2 regions of the Aquibium microcysteis genome follow, and region 2 is predicted to be linked to the other one. Evidence: riboswitches for the same ligand, from Rfam matches in the RefSeq annotation. Region 2 holds a riboswitch; the other holds the start of a gene.
The links. Region 2 has a riboswitch for S-adenosylmethionine ahead of metX (homoserine O-acetyltransferase MetX). Riboswitches for the same ligand answer to the same signal wherever they lie in the genome.
Positions count from the first base shown of each region.

Region 1: another riboswitch for S-adenosylmethionine. It lies ahead of IAI54_RS14785 (O-succinylhomoserine sulfhydrylase); the one in region 2 lies ahead of metX (homoserine O-acetyltransferase MetX).

Region 1 is NZ_CP061080.1:3,159,191-3,165,273, reverse strand. Features, by position in the region: gene IAI54_RS14795 (GNAT family N-acetyltransferase) at 1-32, shown strand, start outside; gene IAI54_RS14790 (hypothetical protein) at 40-1,512, opposite strand; gene IAI54_RS14785 (O-succinylhomoserine sulfhydrylase) at 1,606-2,793, opposite strand; SAM riboswitch at 2,841-2,918, opposite strand; gene IAI54_RS14780 (2'-deoxycytidine 5'-triphosphate deaminase) at 3,012-4,097, shown strand; gene IAI54_RS14775 (DegT/DnrJ/EryC1/StrS aminotransferase family protein) at 4,108-5,190, shown strand; gene IAI54_RS14770 (ion transporter) at 5,226-6,014, opposite strand.
Region 2 is NZ_CP061080.1:4,731,915-4,741,663, forward strand. Features, by position in the region: gene gloB (hydroxyacylglutathione hydrolase) at 1-546, opposite strand, end outside; gene IAI54_RS22285 (class I SAM-dependent methyltransferase) at 647-1,402, shown strand; gene IAI54_RS22290 (hypothetical protein) at 1,441-1,641, shown strand; gene metW (methionine biosynthesis protein MetW) at 1,647-2,264, opposite strand; gene metX (homoserine O-acetyltransferase MetX) at 2,264-3,439, opposite strand; SAM riboswitch at 3,508-3,585, opposite strand; gene hisC (histidinol-phosphate transaminase) at 3,685-4,788, shown strand; gene IAI54_RS22310 (prephenate/arogenate dehydrogenase family protein) at 4,791-5,726, shown strand; gene IAI54_RS22315 (DUF2125 domain-containing protein) at 5,752-6,744, opposite strand; gene IAI54_RS22320 (gamma-glutamylcyclotransferase) at 6,810-7,331, shown strand; gene IAI54_RS22325 (HAD family hydrolase) at 7,350-8,057, opposite strand; gene IAI54_RS22330 (lysophospholipid acyltransferase family protein) at 8,068-8,868, opposite strand; gene IAI54_RS22335 (YdcF family protein) at 8,949-9,623, opposite strand.

The DNA.
Region 1 (6,083 bases), 1.6 Mb from region 2:
TTCGCCTGGCCGACATCGAGACGGCTCGATGAGGCGCGGTCAGATCGGATCCGGACCCTTGAGCCGCGCGCCATTGACCACGATCGAGCCATCGCCGTTGAGTTCGACGACCCACTGCAGCCGCCCGTTTTCCAGCTTCCGGCCGAGCCCCTGGGCGGCGAGCACGAAGGGAAACGCCTGCTGCGCGCCGGGATCGACGGCGGCTGCCGCCTGAAGCGCGGAAGCGGCCGTCTCGAAGCCCGCCATCTCGATGGTGGCGGTCAAGCTCGGCTTGCCGAGCGAGAACGGCATCTCGCCCGTCATCGCGATCTCGATCCCACCGTTGCGGATGAGGCTCCGCTCCATGACGAAGACCGGCGGGTCGCCGAGGAACTCGGCCATGATGTCCTGGCCGACCGCATCCGGTATCGGCGGCTGCCGATCGAGGTCGAACGCGTCGACGAGCAGGCGGATCGTTTCTTCCGAATTGAGGTTGCGGACGCCGAAGTTGAGACTGACGTCGGTGGGGACCAGCGGCGCGCTCCAGGCCGGGGCGAGGCCGGACGGAAGGCTCAGGCCCTTGAAGCCGAAACCGTAGTCGACCGCACCATCGTCGGCGGCGCCATCGATCGCCAAGGCAAACTCGAGACTGGCGATGCCGAAACGCCCGACGGACGTCTCGACCGTGACATCGCTCGCGTCGTAGCCGACGGAAATCCTGTCCCAGAAGGGCAGCGCGGCCAGGATCAGCCGCTTCAGTTCGGCCTGATCGGCCGCCACTGCCGCTTTGTCTGCATGGGCGACCGCGAATGCGGCGATGTCGAGGAGCGGCCAGACCTGGAAGCCCTTCGCTTCCGTTGCGGCCGTCAACTTTGGCAACGTCAGGGAGAACGACATCTGCGGTCCGTCCGGCAAGGCCCGCATGGTCACGGTCTCGGCGACATCGACCATAGTCTGCAGCGTCTCGTAATCGACGCCTCCGCCGGCCGAACGGGCCGCGGTCGTCTCGAAGGTGCCTGAGCCGCTTGCGATGTCGGTCCGCTGGTTGTCGTCCGACGATACCATCTGCAGGCCGCGGTACGTGCCCTGCGCAACCGAGAAGGTGGCGAGTTCGGGGTCGAATACGCCCGTGAACCCGCTCTGCTCCAGGCTCCACTCTACCCGCGAACTCAGGCTGGGCGACAGTTCGGTCGCCGGCGTCCGGAAGCTGAGCGAACCGTTCGGCGCTATGGCGCCCGAGGCGGCGAAGGTGCCGTCGGCCTGCGGCTTCATCCGGACCGTGAAGGGGTCCAGGTCGAGCGACAGCGATGCGGTTTCGGGCGCCATGGCGGCAAGGGCGTCGAAGTCGACCGTCAGACGGTAGGCGTCGCCGTCGACCGACACGTCGAGCACCCGCTTCTCGAACGCCGACCGGCCGACATAGCGCGACAGCGACTCGACGATGCGGGCCGCACCCGCGTCGTCGACGGTCTGCGCGGGCGCCGGCGCGGTCGTGACCGCGAGGAAGATGAAAAATGGCAGGCCACGGCGCATTCGGATCTCCCTTGTTGCACCAGCTATACTTCAGGACGGTGCTGCAAGAAAGACGGGCGGTCGTCTGCGTCTGCGCGCATCCCGCGTGCCTGGCTACACCGTCGCCAGCGCCCGCTCCAGGTCCTCGATCAGGTCGCCCACGTCCTCCAGCCCCACCGACAGGCGCACCGTGCCGGGATTGATGCCGAGTTCGGCGCGGGCGGCGTCGGTCAGGTTCTTGTGGGTCGTGGTGGCCGGATGCGTGATCAGGCTCTTGGCGTCACCCAGATTGTTGGAGATCAGCACGATCTCCAGCGCGTTCTGGAACCGGAAGGCACCTTCCTTGCCGCCCTTGACCTCGAAACAGACGAGCGTCGAGCCGCCGGTCATCTGGCGCGCGATCACGTCCGCCTGCGGGTGGTCCTTGCGGCCGGGATAGATCACGCGCTCGACGGCGGCATGGCCGGCGAGATGGTCGGCGATCCTCGCCGCGCCTTCGGTCTGGTGCCTGACGCGCAGCGGCAGCGTCTCCAGGCCCTTCAGCAGCGTCCAGGCGTTGAAGGGCGAAAGGCTCGGGCCGGTGTGCCGGAAATAATCGTGCAGGTTCTCGTCGATCCACTTCTTGTCCGACAGCACGATACCGCCGAGGCAGCGGCCCTGGCCGTCGATGTGCTTCGTCGCCGAATAGACGACGACATGGGCGCCGAGCTCCAGCGGCTTCTGCTGCAGCGGCGTGGCGAAGACGTTGTCGACCACCACGCGCGCACCGATCGCATTGGCGATCTTCGCCACGGCCGCGATGTCGACCACTTCCAGCGTCGGGTTGGTCGGACTCTCGAGGAAGAACAGCCTGGTGTTCGGCCGCACCGCCGCTTCCCACTGCGCCATGTCGCGGCCGTCGACCAGCGTGGTCTCGACGCCGTAGCGCGGCATCTGGGTCTCGACGATCCAGCGGCAGGAGCCGAACAGCGCCCGGGAGGCCACCACGTGGTCGCCCGCCTTCACCGAGCAGAGCAACGCCGCGGCCACCGCCGCCATGCCCGACGAGGTGGCGCGCGCATCCTCGGCGCCTTCGAGCAGGCACATGCGTTTCTCGAACATGTCGACGGTGGGATTGGCGTAGCGCGAATAGATGAAGCCCGGTGCCTCGCCCTTGAAGCGGGCTTCCGCCGCCTCGCCGGTCTCGTAGACGAATCCCTGCGTCAGGTAGATCGCCTCGGAGGTCTCGCCGAAGCCCGAACGCTGCGTCCCGCCGTGCACCAGCTGCGTCGCCGGCTTCCAGTTCCTGTTCGTCTCGCCCATCGTCGTCCTGCCTTCAGCGCACAAAAAAACCGGCCGCGAAGTCGCAAGCCGGTTTCCCCTCGGCCCTTTAGCGACTTGTTTAACGTGGCTGCAAGCCGACCGGCCAAATCACCACGGGATAAGCTTCCCCTTAGACCTCCAGCGCCCTTGCGTCAACGTTTGCCGACGTTAAACGTCGGACGGCCCTGCCACCCGGGCGGATGAGGATCGGCATCACCTTGCGCAGCACCGGCATTCTTCCCGACCACGCGATCGCGACGCTGTTTTCCTCAGGCGGCCTTTCCGCATCGCGTCCGCTCGACGCCGACCAGATCCAGCCGGCGAGCCTCGATCTGCGTCTCGGAGAAAAGGCCTACCGCGTCCGTGCCAGCTTCCTTCCGGGTCCCGGTCGGCGGGTCGCCGACAAGCTGGAGCGGCTGAAGCTGCACGAGATCGACCTGACGGGCGGCGCGGTTCTCGAGACCGGCTGCGTCTACATCGTGCCGCTGCTGGAGAGCCTGGCGCTGCCTTCCGGTATTGCGGCGTCGGCCAATCCGAAGAGCTCGACCGGGCGGCTCGACATCTTCACCCGCGTGATGACCGACTTCGGCCCCGAGTTCGACAAGATCGCGACCGGCTATCGCGGCGGCCTCTATCTCGAGGTCAGCCCGCGCACCTTCCCGATCGTCGCGCGCACCGGCTCGCGCCTGTCGCAGATCCGTTTCCGCACCGGCAACGCCATTCTGACCGAGCCGGAACTCGCCGAACTCCACCGCACGGACACGCTGGTGGCGGCCGACCATCCGAGCGTGACCGGCGGCGGCATTGCGCTGTCGATCGACCTTCAGGGCGACGCGAACGGGCTGGTCGGCTACCGCGGCAAGCACCACACCGGCCTGATCGACGTCGACCGGCGCGGCGCGCAGGACGTCGCCGATTTCTGGGAGCCGCTGCATGCCCATCCCGACGGAGAACTGATCCTCGATCCCGACGAGTTCTACATCCTGGTCAGCCGCGAGGCGGTGCACGTGCCGCCGGCCTATGCCGCCGAGATGACGCCCTTCGATCCGCTGGTCGGCGAGTTCCGGGTTCACTATGCCGGCTTCTTCGATCCCGGCTTCGGCCATTCGGCGGCCGGCGGTAGCGGCAGCCGTGCGGTGCTGGAGGTGCGCAGCCACGAGGTGCCCTTCATCCTCGAACACGGCCAGACGGTCGGCCGCCTCGTCTACGAGCACATGCTGGAGCGCCCGAGCGCGCTCTACGGCAGCGATCTCGGCTCGAACTACCAGGCACAGGGCCTCAAGCTCTCGAAGCATTTCCGCTGAGGGGCTCGCCATGGGCTTCCGCCGGTCCCGCATGCGGTTCGGTCGCGGACCGGGCGATCAGCCGGCGCGCGAGCGGGACCTCGCGGCGATCCGCGCCGTCTGGCTCTCGGGCTGCGCCGCGCTCTATCCGCTGTCGCAGGTCAGCCACGCCTTCCCGCTCGTCGCCGCCTGCGCCCGCGCGCAGATGCGGCGCCGGCCGGTCTTCTGGATTCCCGAGTTCTTCTGCGACGAGGCGCTCGACCTCCTGCGCGACGGGACCGCGGCGATCGTCGCCTATCCCTTGACGCCGGACCTCGAACCCGACTGGCCGGCCTGTGCGGAGCTCGCCGTCGTGTCGCCCCCCGACGTCCTCGTCCTCGTCCACTTCTTCGGTCGGGCAGGCCCGGCCGCTGAGGCGCGCCTGTTCTGTGACGGGCGCGGTGCGCTTCTGGTGGAGGACGCCACGCAGATCCTCCAGCCGGTTCAGGGGATCGGGCAGTGGGGCGACTTCCTGCTGTTCGGTCCCCACAAGTTCTTCGACATACCGGACGGCGGTCTGCTGGTCGTGCGCGACCCGGCCGATTGCGCCCCGGTCGAGTCGGCGCTGCTAGCGTCGGCGGGCGGCCATCCCGATCCGACACGATGGCGGCTGAAACGGTGGGAGCGTCTCCTGCGCCGTCACCTGCCGCACCTGCATGTCGGCCGCAGGCCGCCGGTCCGGCGGTTGCCCGGAACCGCGCGGGCCACGATCTTCCGCGAACCCAACGTCAGCCCTTACGCCCTGCGACGGCTGGCCGGCTTCGTCGGGTCCGGCCGCACGCGGCTGATCGCGCAGCGCCGTCTGCTGTTCGAGCGATGGCTCCGCACGCTTCTGGCGCCGCTGCCGGGGGCGGCTCTCGTCGAGCCGCATCCGGACGCCACGCCGTGCTGGTTCTCGGTGTCCTGCGCCGACGAGCCGACGCAGCGCGCCGCGATCGCCGCCCTGCAGGCACAGGGGCTGCATGCGCAGGCATGGCCCAACCATCTGCCGCCGGAGGCGCTGGCCGGACGTCGTCGCCGCGCGGTCATCGCGCTGCGCAACCGCTACCTGATCGTGGCGCCGCCCCGCGCGTGACGCGGAGGCGTCGGAGACACGCGGCGGCGGCCGGTTCAGCCCTGACGAAGCCCGCCGAGCGCCTTCACCTCTTCGCGCAGGGCGCGGATCTCGGCCAGGATCGTTTCCTGCTCGCCCTGCAGCGCCTGCCGTTCGGCGGTCGCCTCCTCCTCGTGCTCGGCCTGCATGGCCGAGACGATGATGCCGATGAAGAGGTTGAGCACGGTGAAGGTGGTGCAGACGATGAAGGGGATGAAGAACATCCAGGCGTAGGGATAGATCTCCATCACCGGCCGCACGATGCCCATCGACCAGCTTTCGAGCGTCATAACCTGGAACAGCGAGTAGGCCGATTTCGCGATGGTGCCGAACCAGTCGGGGAAGCTCGCGCCGAACAGCTTCGTCGCCATCACCGAGAAGACGTAGAAGACCAGCGTCAGGAGAAGCATGATCGAGCCCATGCCGGGCAGGGCGGCGACCAGCCCGCCGACCACGCGGCGCAGCGACGGCACCATCGAGACCAGCCTGAGCACGCGCAGGATGCGCAGCGCGCGCAGCACCGACAGGCTCCCCGTTGCCGGCAGCAGCGCGATGGCGACGACGACGAGGTCGAAGATGCGCCAGGGATCGCGGAAGAAGCTTCCCCGATAGACCAGGATCTTCGCCGCCAGCTCCGCCACGAAGACCGCGAGGATCGCCCTGTCGAGCACGATCAGCACCGGCCCCCACGCGGCCATGACCGCAGGCGAGGTCTCCAGACCCAGCGTGATGGCGTTGACGATGATCAGGGCGGTGATGGCGAGGTCGAAGCGGCGGGATTCGACGAGGCTCTTCAGGGCGGTCACGGGGCGGGCTCCGGGGAGGGACGGGAACGCGCGACAAGTGGGTGGAATTGTGCGCAGCGTCAAGGCGGC
Region 2 (9,749 bases):
GAGCGCGAAGCGCGCATTCGACTGCGTGTATTCGTGGCCGCAATAGACGATCGTCTCCAGTGGCAGTGCCGTGAGCTTCTTCAGCGAGGCGAACATGTCCGGTGCCTTTCGCTCGAACAGGCGCCCGCAGCCGAGCGAGAACAGCGTGTCGCCGGTGAACGCGACGTGGGAGTCCGCAAAATTATAGCAGACATGACCAGCCGTATGGCCTGGAGTCTCGATGACTCCGACCGTCCCGCTGCCGAACCGGAATGTCTCGCCGTCCCGAACCGTGCGATCGATGCCGGGAATGCGGGCCGCTTCCGATTCGGGGCCGATGATCGTCAGCCCGAACTTCTCCTTGAGCGCCAGGTTGCCCTCGACGTGGTCCGGGTGGTGGTGGGTCGTCAGGATGACCGTCGGTGTCCAGCCGGTCCGCTCGATGGCCGCAAGAATGGGGCCGACCTCCGGCGCATCGATGATGGCAGTCTCGCCGGTCGACGGATCGCGCGCGAGCACGCCGAAATTGTCGCTCCGGCACATGAACTGTTCGATTTCCAGGGTCATTCCCTACCTCATTCGTGCTGCGCAGACACGATAGGGCGCCGCGCAGGGCTTCGCCACCCTTTCCTTGCGATGTCGCGGCGGTACGACTAGCGTGCGCGCCATGCACACCGACATCGTCGATCTCCGCGCCTTCTACTCGACGACCCTCGGTCGGCTGGCGGAGCGGTCGATCGCCATGGCGCTGTCCAGCATCTGGTCGACGCTGCCGAACGAGCGTCTGGTCGGCCTCGGCTACACCTTGCCGTGGCTCGATCGTTTCGGCACCGAGGCGGAGCGGGTCTTCTCCTTCATGCCCGCAGCCCAGGGAGCGATTAACTGGCCGCCGCACGGCCCGTCGGCAACCGCGCTCGTCTTCGACGAGGAGTTGCCGCTGTTCGATTCCTCCATCGACCGCATGCTTCTGGTACACGCGCTCGAGCATGCCGAAAACCCGCGCGAGACACTGATGGAAATCTGGCGGGTGCTGGCACCGGGCGGGCGGCTGATCATCGTGGTGCCCAACCGCCGTGGCGTCTGGGCCCGCTTCGAGCATACACCTTTCGGCACCGGACGCCCCTGGTCACGGGGCCAGCTGCTCTCGTTGCTGCGGGAGACCAACTTCACGCCGGCCTCCTGGGCGGAGGCGCTTCTGTTTCCGCCGTCGCGCAGCCGCTGGGTGCTGCGGGCTCACCAGATCATCGAGCGCACCGGACGGCGCTTCTGGCCAATGTTCTGCGGCGTCCTGATCGTGGAGGCACAGAAGCGGCTCTACCAGGGCCTGCCGGTCGCGCAGCGCGCTTCGCGCCGCGTCTTCGTTCCGGTTCTCGCGCCGCAGGGGGCTGCCAGAGGGCCGACCTTAACCGGGAATTTACCGTGAAGGCGCACAGTCCCGGCATCATCCGACGGGGGTGGGGCATGGCGAAGACGAACGAAATCACGCGACTGGACGACCCGACGCTGCTGCGCCAGCTGGTGCGCGAACTCGTCGCCGGGGGCTACTGTCTCGACGAACTCGACGTGAAGCTGAGCCAGATCGTCCCGGTCGACCTCGACCTCCTGCACGAGTGCTTCCTGGAGGTGGACGGCGCAGTCCAGCCATCCCGCCGGGCAGCCTGACGAAGCTAACGCTTCAGCACGAACACGGCCTGCTGGCCGAACAGATTCCAGAACCACCAGGGCATCGAGACACCGATCGGATGGCCGTCGCGATCGAGTGCCATGGCGCTCTCGACAGTCGCGCCCACCTCCTGGCAAAGCGCCACGAAATCCCGGATCGTGCAGAAATGGATGTTCGGCGTGTCGTACCAGCTGTAGGGCAGGTCGCGCGTGACCGGCATCCGGCCGCGAAACAGGAGCGAAAACCGGACCCTCCAGTAGCCGAAGTTCGGGAAGGACACGATGGCGCGCTCGCCGATCCGCAGAAGCTGTTTCAGCACCTCGCGCGGGTTGCGGGTCGCCTGCAGCGTCTGCGACAGGATCACGTAGTCAAATCCTTTGTCCGGGTAGAAGACGAGGTCGGTGTCCGCATCTCCCTGGATGGCCGACAGGCCGCGTGCCACGCATTCGTTGACGCCGCGCTGGGAAATCTCCACGCCGCGTCCGTCGACCTGCTTGTCCTGCTCCAGATAGGCGAGCAATTCGCCGTCGCCGCAGCCGACGTCGAGCACGCGCGCTCTCGGTCTGATGAAGCCTGCGATCAGCTGGAGGTCGATGCGCGGTCCGTTGCTGTTGACGCTCATCAGGAAAGTTCCTCCAGTCCGCGCGCGCGGGCGGCAGAGCGCAGGAAGCCGTCGATGGCCGAGAAGAGTTCCGGCTCGTCGAGCAGGAAAGCGTCGTGGCCGCGGTCGGTCTCGATCTCGACGAACGACACCGAAGCACCGGCGGCGTTGAGCGCATGGACGATCGACCGGCTTTCCTCGGTCGGAAACAGCCAGTCGCTCGTGAAGGAGACGAGGCAGAAGCGCGTGCTCGTGCCGCGGAAGGCATCGGCCAGGCGCCCGCCATGGTCGGCGGCGAGGTCGAAATAGTCCATCGCCCGGGTCATGTAGAGGTAGGAGTTCGCGTCGAAGCGGTCGACGAAGCTCATGCCCTGGTGGCGCAGGTAGCTTTCGATCTGGAAGTCGGCATCGAAGCCGAAGGTCAGGGCGGCGCGATCCTGAAGGTTGCGCCCGAACTTGCGGTGCAGCGCGGCCTCGGAAAGATAGGTGATGTGCGCGGCCATGCGGGCCACTGCGAGCCCCTTTTCGGGACGCGTGCCCGCCTCGATGTAACGCCCGCCGCGCCAGTCGGGATCGGCCATCACGGCCTGGCGACCGACCTCGTGGAAAGCGATGTTCTGAGAGGAATGGCGCGCCCCGGTGGCGATCGGCAATGCGGTGTGGACGCGCTCGGGATGGCTCGACGCCCACTGCAGCACCTGCATGCCGCCCATGGACCCGCCGATCACGGAAAACAGCCGGTCGATGCCGAGATGGTCGACCAGCATGACCTGTGCGCGCACCATGTCGCCGATGGTGACCACCGGCATGTCGAGGCCCCAGGGCCGGCCGGTGTGGGGATTGATCGTCGCCGGTCCCGTCGAGCCGAGGCAGCCGCCGAGCACGTTGGAGCAGATGACGAAGAAGCGGTTGGTGTCGATCACCTTGCCGGGGCCGATCAGGACCTCCCACCAGCCGGGCTTGCCCGTCACGGGATTGTCGTTGGCGACGTGCTGGTCGCCGGTCAGCGCGTGGCAGATCAGGACCGCGTTCGACCGGGCGGCGTTGAGTTCGCCGTAGGTCTGGTAGGCGATCTGGAAGGGCGACAGCACCTTTCCGGAATCGAGCTTCAGCGGCATGTCCTCACCGAACCGGACGACCTTGCTCGACGGTTCGTTGGCTTCGTTGTTCGCGATGCGGGCGCGCTCGGCGGCCATGGTCCCTTCTTTCCCCGGTCGGGCTCCGCACGACAAAAAACCGGCGTTGCGGGGTGCAAGGCCGGTCACGAGACGCGCAATCGGCCCTTTAGCGAGTTGTTTAACGTGGCTGCAAGCCGACCGGCCAAATCACCACGACGTGGTGGCTCAATATCCCTCGCAGGCCTTTGCGTCAATGACAAAGCTTTGCTAGAGCAGGCCGCGCATTCCGGGGCGATCGCCCCAAGCCTACAGGACACCCGATCATGACCGAGCTTCAGCGCCCGCAGCCCAAACCCGGCGTGTTGGACATAGCGGCTTATGTACCGGGCAAGAGCGCTGCTCCGGCGGGCGTGGCCAAGGTGCACAAGCTCTCTTCCAATGAAAGTCCGCTTGGTCCGTCGCCGAAGGCGATCGAGGCCGTTCGCGATGTCGCCGCACGGCTCGAATACTATCCGGACGGCTCCTCGACGAAGCTGCGTGAGGCCATCGCCGAAGCGCATGGGCTGAACCCGGCCAACATCCTGTGCTCGAACGGTTCCGACGAGGTGCTGGGCCTGCTCGCGCTGACCTATCTCCAGCCAGGCGACGAGGCGATCTTCACGGAACACGGATTCCTCGTCTACCGCATCTACACCCAGGCTGCGAGCGCGGTTCCGGTCTCGGTGAAGGAGACGGGCGAGACCGCCGACGTCGACGCCATCCTGGCGGCGGTGACGCCGAAGACGAAGATCGTCTTCCTGGCCAATCCGAACAACCCCACCGGCACCTACATTCCCTTCGACGAGGTGCGGCGGCTGCATGCCGGCCTGCCGAAGCACGTGCTGCTGGTGCTCGATGCGGCCTACGCCGAATATGTCCGGCGCAACGACTACGAGTCCGGCATCGAACTCGTCTCGTCCTCGCACAACGTCGTCATGACGCGCACCTTCTCGAAGATCCACGGACTCGGCGGTGCCCGGATCGGCTGGATCTATGCTCCGGCCGAAATCATCGACGCGCTGAACCGGGTGCGCGGCCCGTTCAACGTCAACGCGGCCGCCCTGGAGGCGGGCGTCGCGGCGATGAAGGACCGAGCCCATGTCGAGGCGGCCGTCGCCCACAATGACCGGTGGCTTGCCTGGGTGACGCAGGAACTGACCGGGCTCGGCCTGCGCGTCACCCCCAGCGTCGGCAATTTCGTGCTCGTCCATTTCAACGACGGCGATCGCCATTCGGCCGCGGCGGCGGACGAGTATTTGACGCAGCGTGGCTACATCCTGCGCCGTGTCACCGGCTACGGTTTCCCCAACGCCCTGCGCATGACCATCGGGACGGAAGAGGCCAATCGCGGCGTCGTGGCCGCTCTCGCCGAGTTCCTGAAGACCTGACCATGGCCGAACCCCTGTTTGAACGCGTAGCGCTGATCGGTATCGGCCTGATCGGTTCTTCGCTCGCCCGCGTCGTCCGACGCGAAGGCCTGGCCGGGAGCCTCGCGATCTCGACCCGCAGTCCTGCGACCCTGGAGCGGGCACGCGAGCTTGGACTGGGTGACGCGTACCACCTCGATCCGCGAGACGCGGTCGCAGACGCCGATCTCGTCGTCGTTTCGGTCCCGGTCGGTTCCTCCGGCGACGTTGCGAAGACGATCGGCCCGGTTTTGAAGCCGGGAGCGATCCTCACCGATGTCGGTTCGACGAAGGCGTCGGTGATCGCCCAGATGGCGCCGGAGGTTCCGGCCAACGTGCATTTCATTCCCGGTCATCCGATCGCGGGCACGGAGCGCTCCGGTCCCGACGCGGGCTTCGCCTCGCTTTTCGAGAACCGGTGGTGCATCCTGACGCCGCTGCCCGGCACGGACGAGGCAGCGGTTGCACGACTCGCCGCCTTCTGGCGCCGTTGCGGTTCGAACATCGACACGATGGACCCCAATCACCACGACATGGTGCTGGCGATCGTGTCGCACCTGCCGCACATCATCGCCTACAACATCGTCGGCACTGCCGACGATCTGGAAACGGTGACGAAGTCGGAAGTGATCAAGTACTCGGCGTCGGGCTTTCGCGACTTCACCCGCCTGGCTGCCTCGGACCCCACGATGTGGCGCGACGTCTGCCTGCACAACCGTGACGCCATCCTCGAGATGCTGGCACGGTTCTCGGAGGATCTCGCCTCGCTGCAACGGGCGGTACGGTGGGGGGATGGAGACAAGCTCTTCGATCTCTTCACCCGCACCCGTGCCATCCGCCGCTCGATCATCGAGGCAGGTCAGGAAGTCGACGCACCGGATTTCGGCCGCCAGGTCGTGGCGCATTCGGAAAAAGGCTGAATGGGCGCGCCCGGCGAGCGACGGGTCAGTCGAGAGCCGGCAACTGGCCGAGCTGGATGAAGGCGATGCGCGCCCGGCCCTTCTCGATCCGCAGCGGAAGTGCAGCCGCGTTCCCGAGCATTGCGAGCCCCGCCATGGCGGAACGGATCTGGTCGGCCTGATCGGGCATCGCCGCCGCCAGCGCTTCGCCGACCTCCGCCGGCCGGTTCATTTCGACTTCCAGCCTGGCGTCGATCAGTCCGTCTTGTCCGATCGCGAGCGGTCCCGACAGGCTGATCCGGGCCTCCTCGGTAAAGAAGGCGGATGCCGACCGCAGGACGAAACTGGCGCCCCGAAGGCTCTCGGAAGAAGCGTCGGCAAGGCGAACGCCATCCTGCACGGTCAGATCGAGTTCGACCCGCGACAGGTCTAGGCCGGTGCCGAGTCCGGGTGGAGACACGCGTAGAGTGCGCCCCTGGATGAACAGGTCGAGGTCGCCTTCGCGCTGGCGCATGTGCGCCTCTCCGGCGAGCGCTTTGAGTACGGTCGATACCTTCTCGCCCGCGAACGGAGCTTCGACGCTCAGATCTGCCAGCGTCATGGACGCGCGTTGCGGCAGCGGGTCGTCCAGCGACGCGGAAAAGCGGACGTCATTGCCGGTGACGCCGAGGCTGCCGCTGTCGCCGGCGAGGCGCAGCTTGAGGTCGTCGAGTTCTCCGACGATCCGCCAGGGATCATAGACCTGCGAGGCCGTACGCAGTCCGCTCCCCTCGACGATCACACCGCCGGGGGCATCGGAGAAAGTGACGGTGTCGCAGAACAGACCGAAACGGAAGGGGAAGCCGCGTGCCTCGCGCCCGGTGCAGGTGGCCTCGCCGCCGTCGGCGATCGCCTGCCGAACCGTTTCGTCGACGCTGCGCTCGATCCGGCCGCCGACGTAGAACCAGCCTGCGCTATAGGCCGCGATCGCCACGACGATGCCCAGGCTGAGCCAGAGGAACTTGCGGCTGCCACGCTCCGGCGATTCACTTGACGTCATGTGGTCGACCTCGTTACCCCTCGCCGCCGGCGACAATCGGCTCGCTCCTCGAATAGGCTTTCCATATGGGCGATTTTTGGGTGTTCGGCTATGGTTCGCTGATATGGCGGCCCGGTTTTGCCCACATCCGCACTGTCCGTGCACGCGTCCACGGCTTCAGGCGCGCGCTCTGCGTCCGCTCCTTCGTCCACCGCGGAACGCCGGAACGGCCCGGCCTGGTCCTGGGCCTCGACCGCGGCGGCTCCTGCATCGGCCTTGCGTTTCAGGTGCCGGGAGAACTGCGCGGCGAGGTCATGGACTATCTGCGCGAACGCGAACTGGTCACCCATGTCTACCGTGAGAGGCTCCTGCCGATCAGCCTCTCCTCAGGCGAGCGGGTTGAAGCCGTGTCTTACGTCGTCGATCGAAGGCACGAGCAATATGCCTGCGCACTGCATCCCGAGGAGGCGGCCGCGCATGTCCGTGGCGCCGTGGGGAAGTCGGGACCCAACGAGGAGTACGTCCTGAACACCGTGGCGCATCTGCGCGCGCTCGGCATCCGGGATCACTGGCTCGAGGATGTGGCAGAGCGTCTCGGCAGAACCTGAGCCTCCCGCCCGGCTCGATCAGCCGATCGCTTCCACGATCGCCGAGAGTTCTCCGAGATGATCGATGGCGAGGAAGCGCGGGTGTTCCGTCGGCGGCTCGACATGCTCCAGCACCCAGGTCAGCTCGTGTGGAACGTGCACGCCCCAGCCGCCCGCATCGATTGCGGGCACGACGTCGGACTTCAGCGAATTGCCGACCATCATGGCCCGTGCGGCACCGTCGCCATGCTGCGCGAAGATGCGCTCGTAGGTCGTCCGCGTCTTGTCGCTGACGATCTCCACGCCGTCGAACAGTTCGCCGAGCCCCGACTGCGCCAGCTTTCGCTCCTGGTCGAACAGATCGCCCTTGGTGATCAGGAGGATCGTGTGCGTGCCGGCGATGCGCTCCAGCGTCTCGCGAACGCCGGGCAAGGTCTCCACCGGATGCGAGAGCATGTCGCGTCCTGCCTGGAGGATCAACTCGATGGTGCGGGCCGGAACGCGCCCCTCGGTCACCTCGATCGCCGTCTCGATCATCGACAGAGTGAAGCCCTTGACCCCGAAGCCATAGAGCCGGAGGTTTCGCTTCTCTGCCTCGAGCAGGCGCTCGGACAGGTGATCGTGATCCGCATGGTCGGACAGCAGTTCCGCGAAATGGCGTTCCGTGATCCGGAAGAAACGTTCGTTCTGCCAGAGCGTGTCGTCCGCATCGAAACCGACGGTGGTCAGGCGGCGCGAGGAGGACATCCTGTGCGGCCTAGCGGGCGCTTCTGGCCACCGGATGGCCGAGCGCGGCGAGGCGCTCGCGCGCGGACTCGGGCAGATCCGGCGCATCGGGTCCGGAAGCGGCATCCACGAGCAGTTCGTCGACCACCGTCTCGGTCTCGGCGATCAGGCGGCGCATGAATTCCTCCTTGGGCAGGCCCGGCGGAATGGGCGGCAGGAAGCGTGCCTTGATGGTGCCGGGATAGCGCATGAACTTGCGGCGGGGCCAGTAGAGCCCTGCGACATGCGCCACGGGAACCACCGGCATACCCAGCTGGGTGTAGAGCTCCACGATGCCCCATTTGTACTCGGGAGCGGCACCGGGGGCCCTGCGTGTTCCCTCGGGATAGATGATCAGCTGCCGATCCTGTTCCATCTCCTTGCGCGTGCGCGCCACCACGGCCTTCAGCGCTGCCGACCGTTTTCCGCGGTTCACCGGTACCATGCGCATCTTCGCGACGTACCAGCCGAAGAAGGGGATCCACATCAGTTCCCGCTTCAGGATGTAGAGCGGATCGCGAAGGTAGGGGAAGAACGCGATCGCGTCCCAGAACGACTGGTGCTTCGGTGCGAGGATGAACGGGCCGTCCGGAAGGTTCTCCAACCCTGTGATCTCGAAACGGGTCCCGACGATCGCCGTCTGCAGCCACAGGCTCGACCGCGACCAGAATTTCGGGACGAACCAGGCGAGATGGCGCGGTGCCAGGAAGTAGAACGGCGTCCAGAACAGCATCTGGACGATCAGGTTGACGTAGAAGACGACGTTGTAGGCAAACGATCGGAGAACGAGCATCAGGGGGCGCCGCGCAAGGTTGAGCGGCCGTACCTAGCACCGGGTCCGGGAAAGGGAAACCTCGACAGCGTCCGGCGGGCTCAGCGTGCGTTCGCACTGCGGGTCTGAGCGGCCTGCTCGGGTCCCCCGGCGAAGGGGCTGCGGGCGAGCGCCGTGAGGAATTTCGTGTACTCGGTGAACAGCACGCGGACGGCGTCGGGCTTGACCAGCCAGCTCCCGTCGTCGAGGCGGCTGTTCACCACCGGATACGGGCGTACATCGGTGGTCTTCAGCAGTCGCCGCATCTCCAGCAGGCTGCGCGGCATATGGTAGTTGTTGGTGACGAGAATGATGGACGTGTAGGCGTGCTCGTTCACCCACTTGGCGCTCTCGGCAGCATTGCCGACCGTATCTATGGCCGCCCGGTCGATGTCGATGCAGCAGGAGAACAGTCGATCGTCTGCGCCCATCACCGCCTTGAGCTCGGAGTCACGAGCGACCGGATTGACCCCGCTGATGAGCAGGCGCTGGCCCTTTCCGGATCGAAGCAGCTCCACGGCGGCGTCGAGGCGGAACTGGCCGCCGGTCAGCACGATGATGGCATCGGCTCCGGGCGGATCGCTCGGCGTTTCGAGACGACCGATCCGGTCGGCGAACAGGCCGAATCCGGCCACGAAGGCGAGGCCGGCTACCGCGGAGACAGCGAAGATCGTTCGGCTCAGCCAGCCGAGCCGGGCAAGCCGGAATTCGCGTTTGTCGGCCCGATCCGAATTCATTGCGCAGTCGCCGCCACCCTTTCCGTCGTCGCGCGATGATCTTTCATATCCTGCAATTGGGGCGATCGATAGAGAGGCGACCCCCTTGAGGTTCCGAGCCGCGCTGGCATCGCTCGTCGGCGAGCG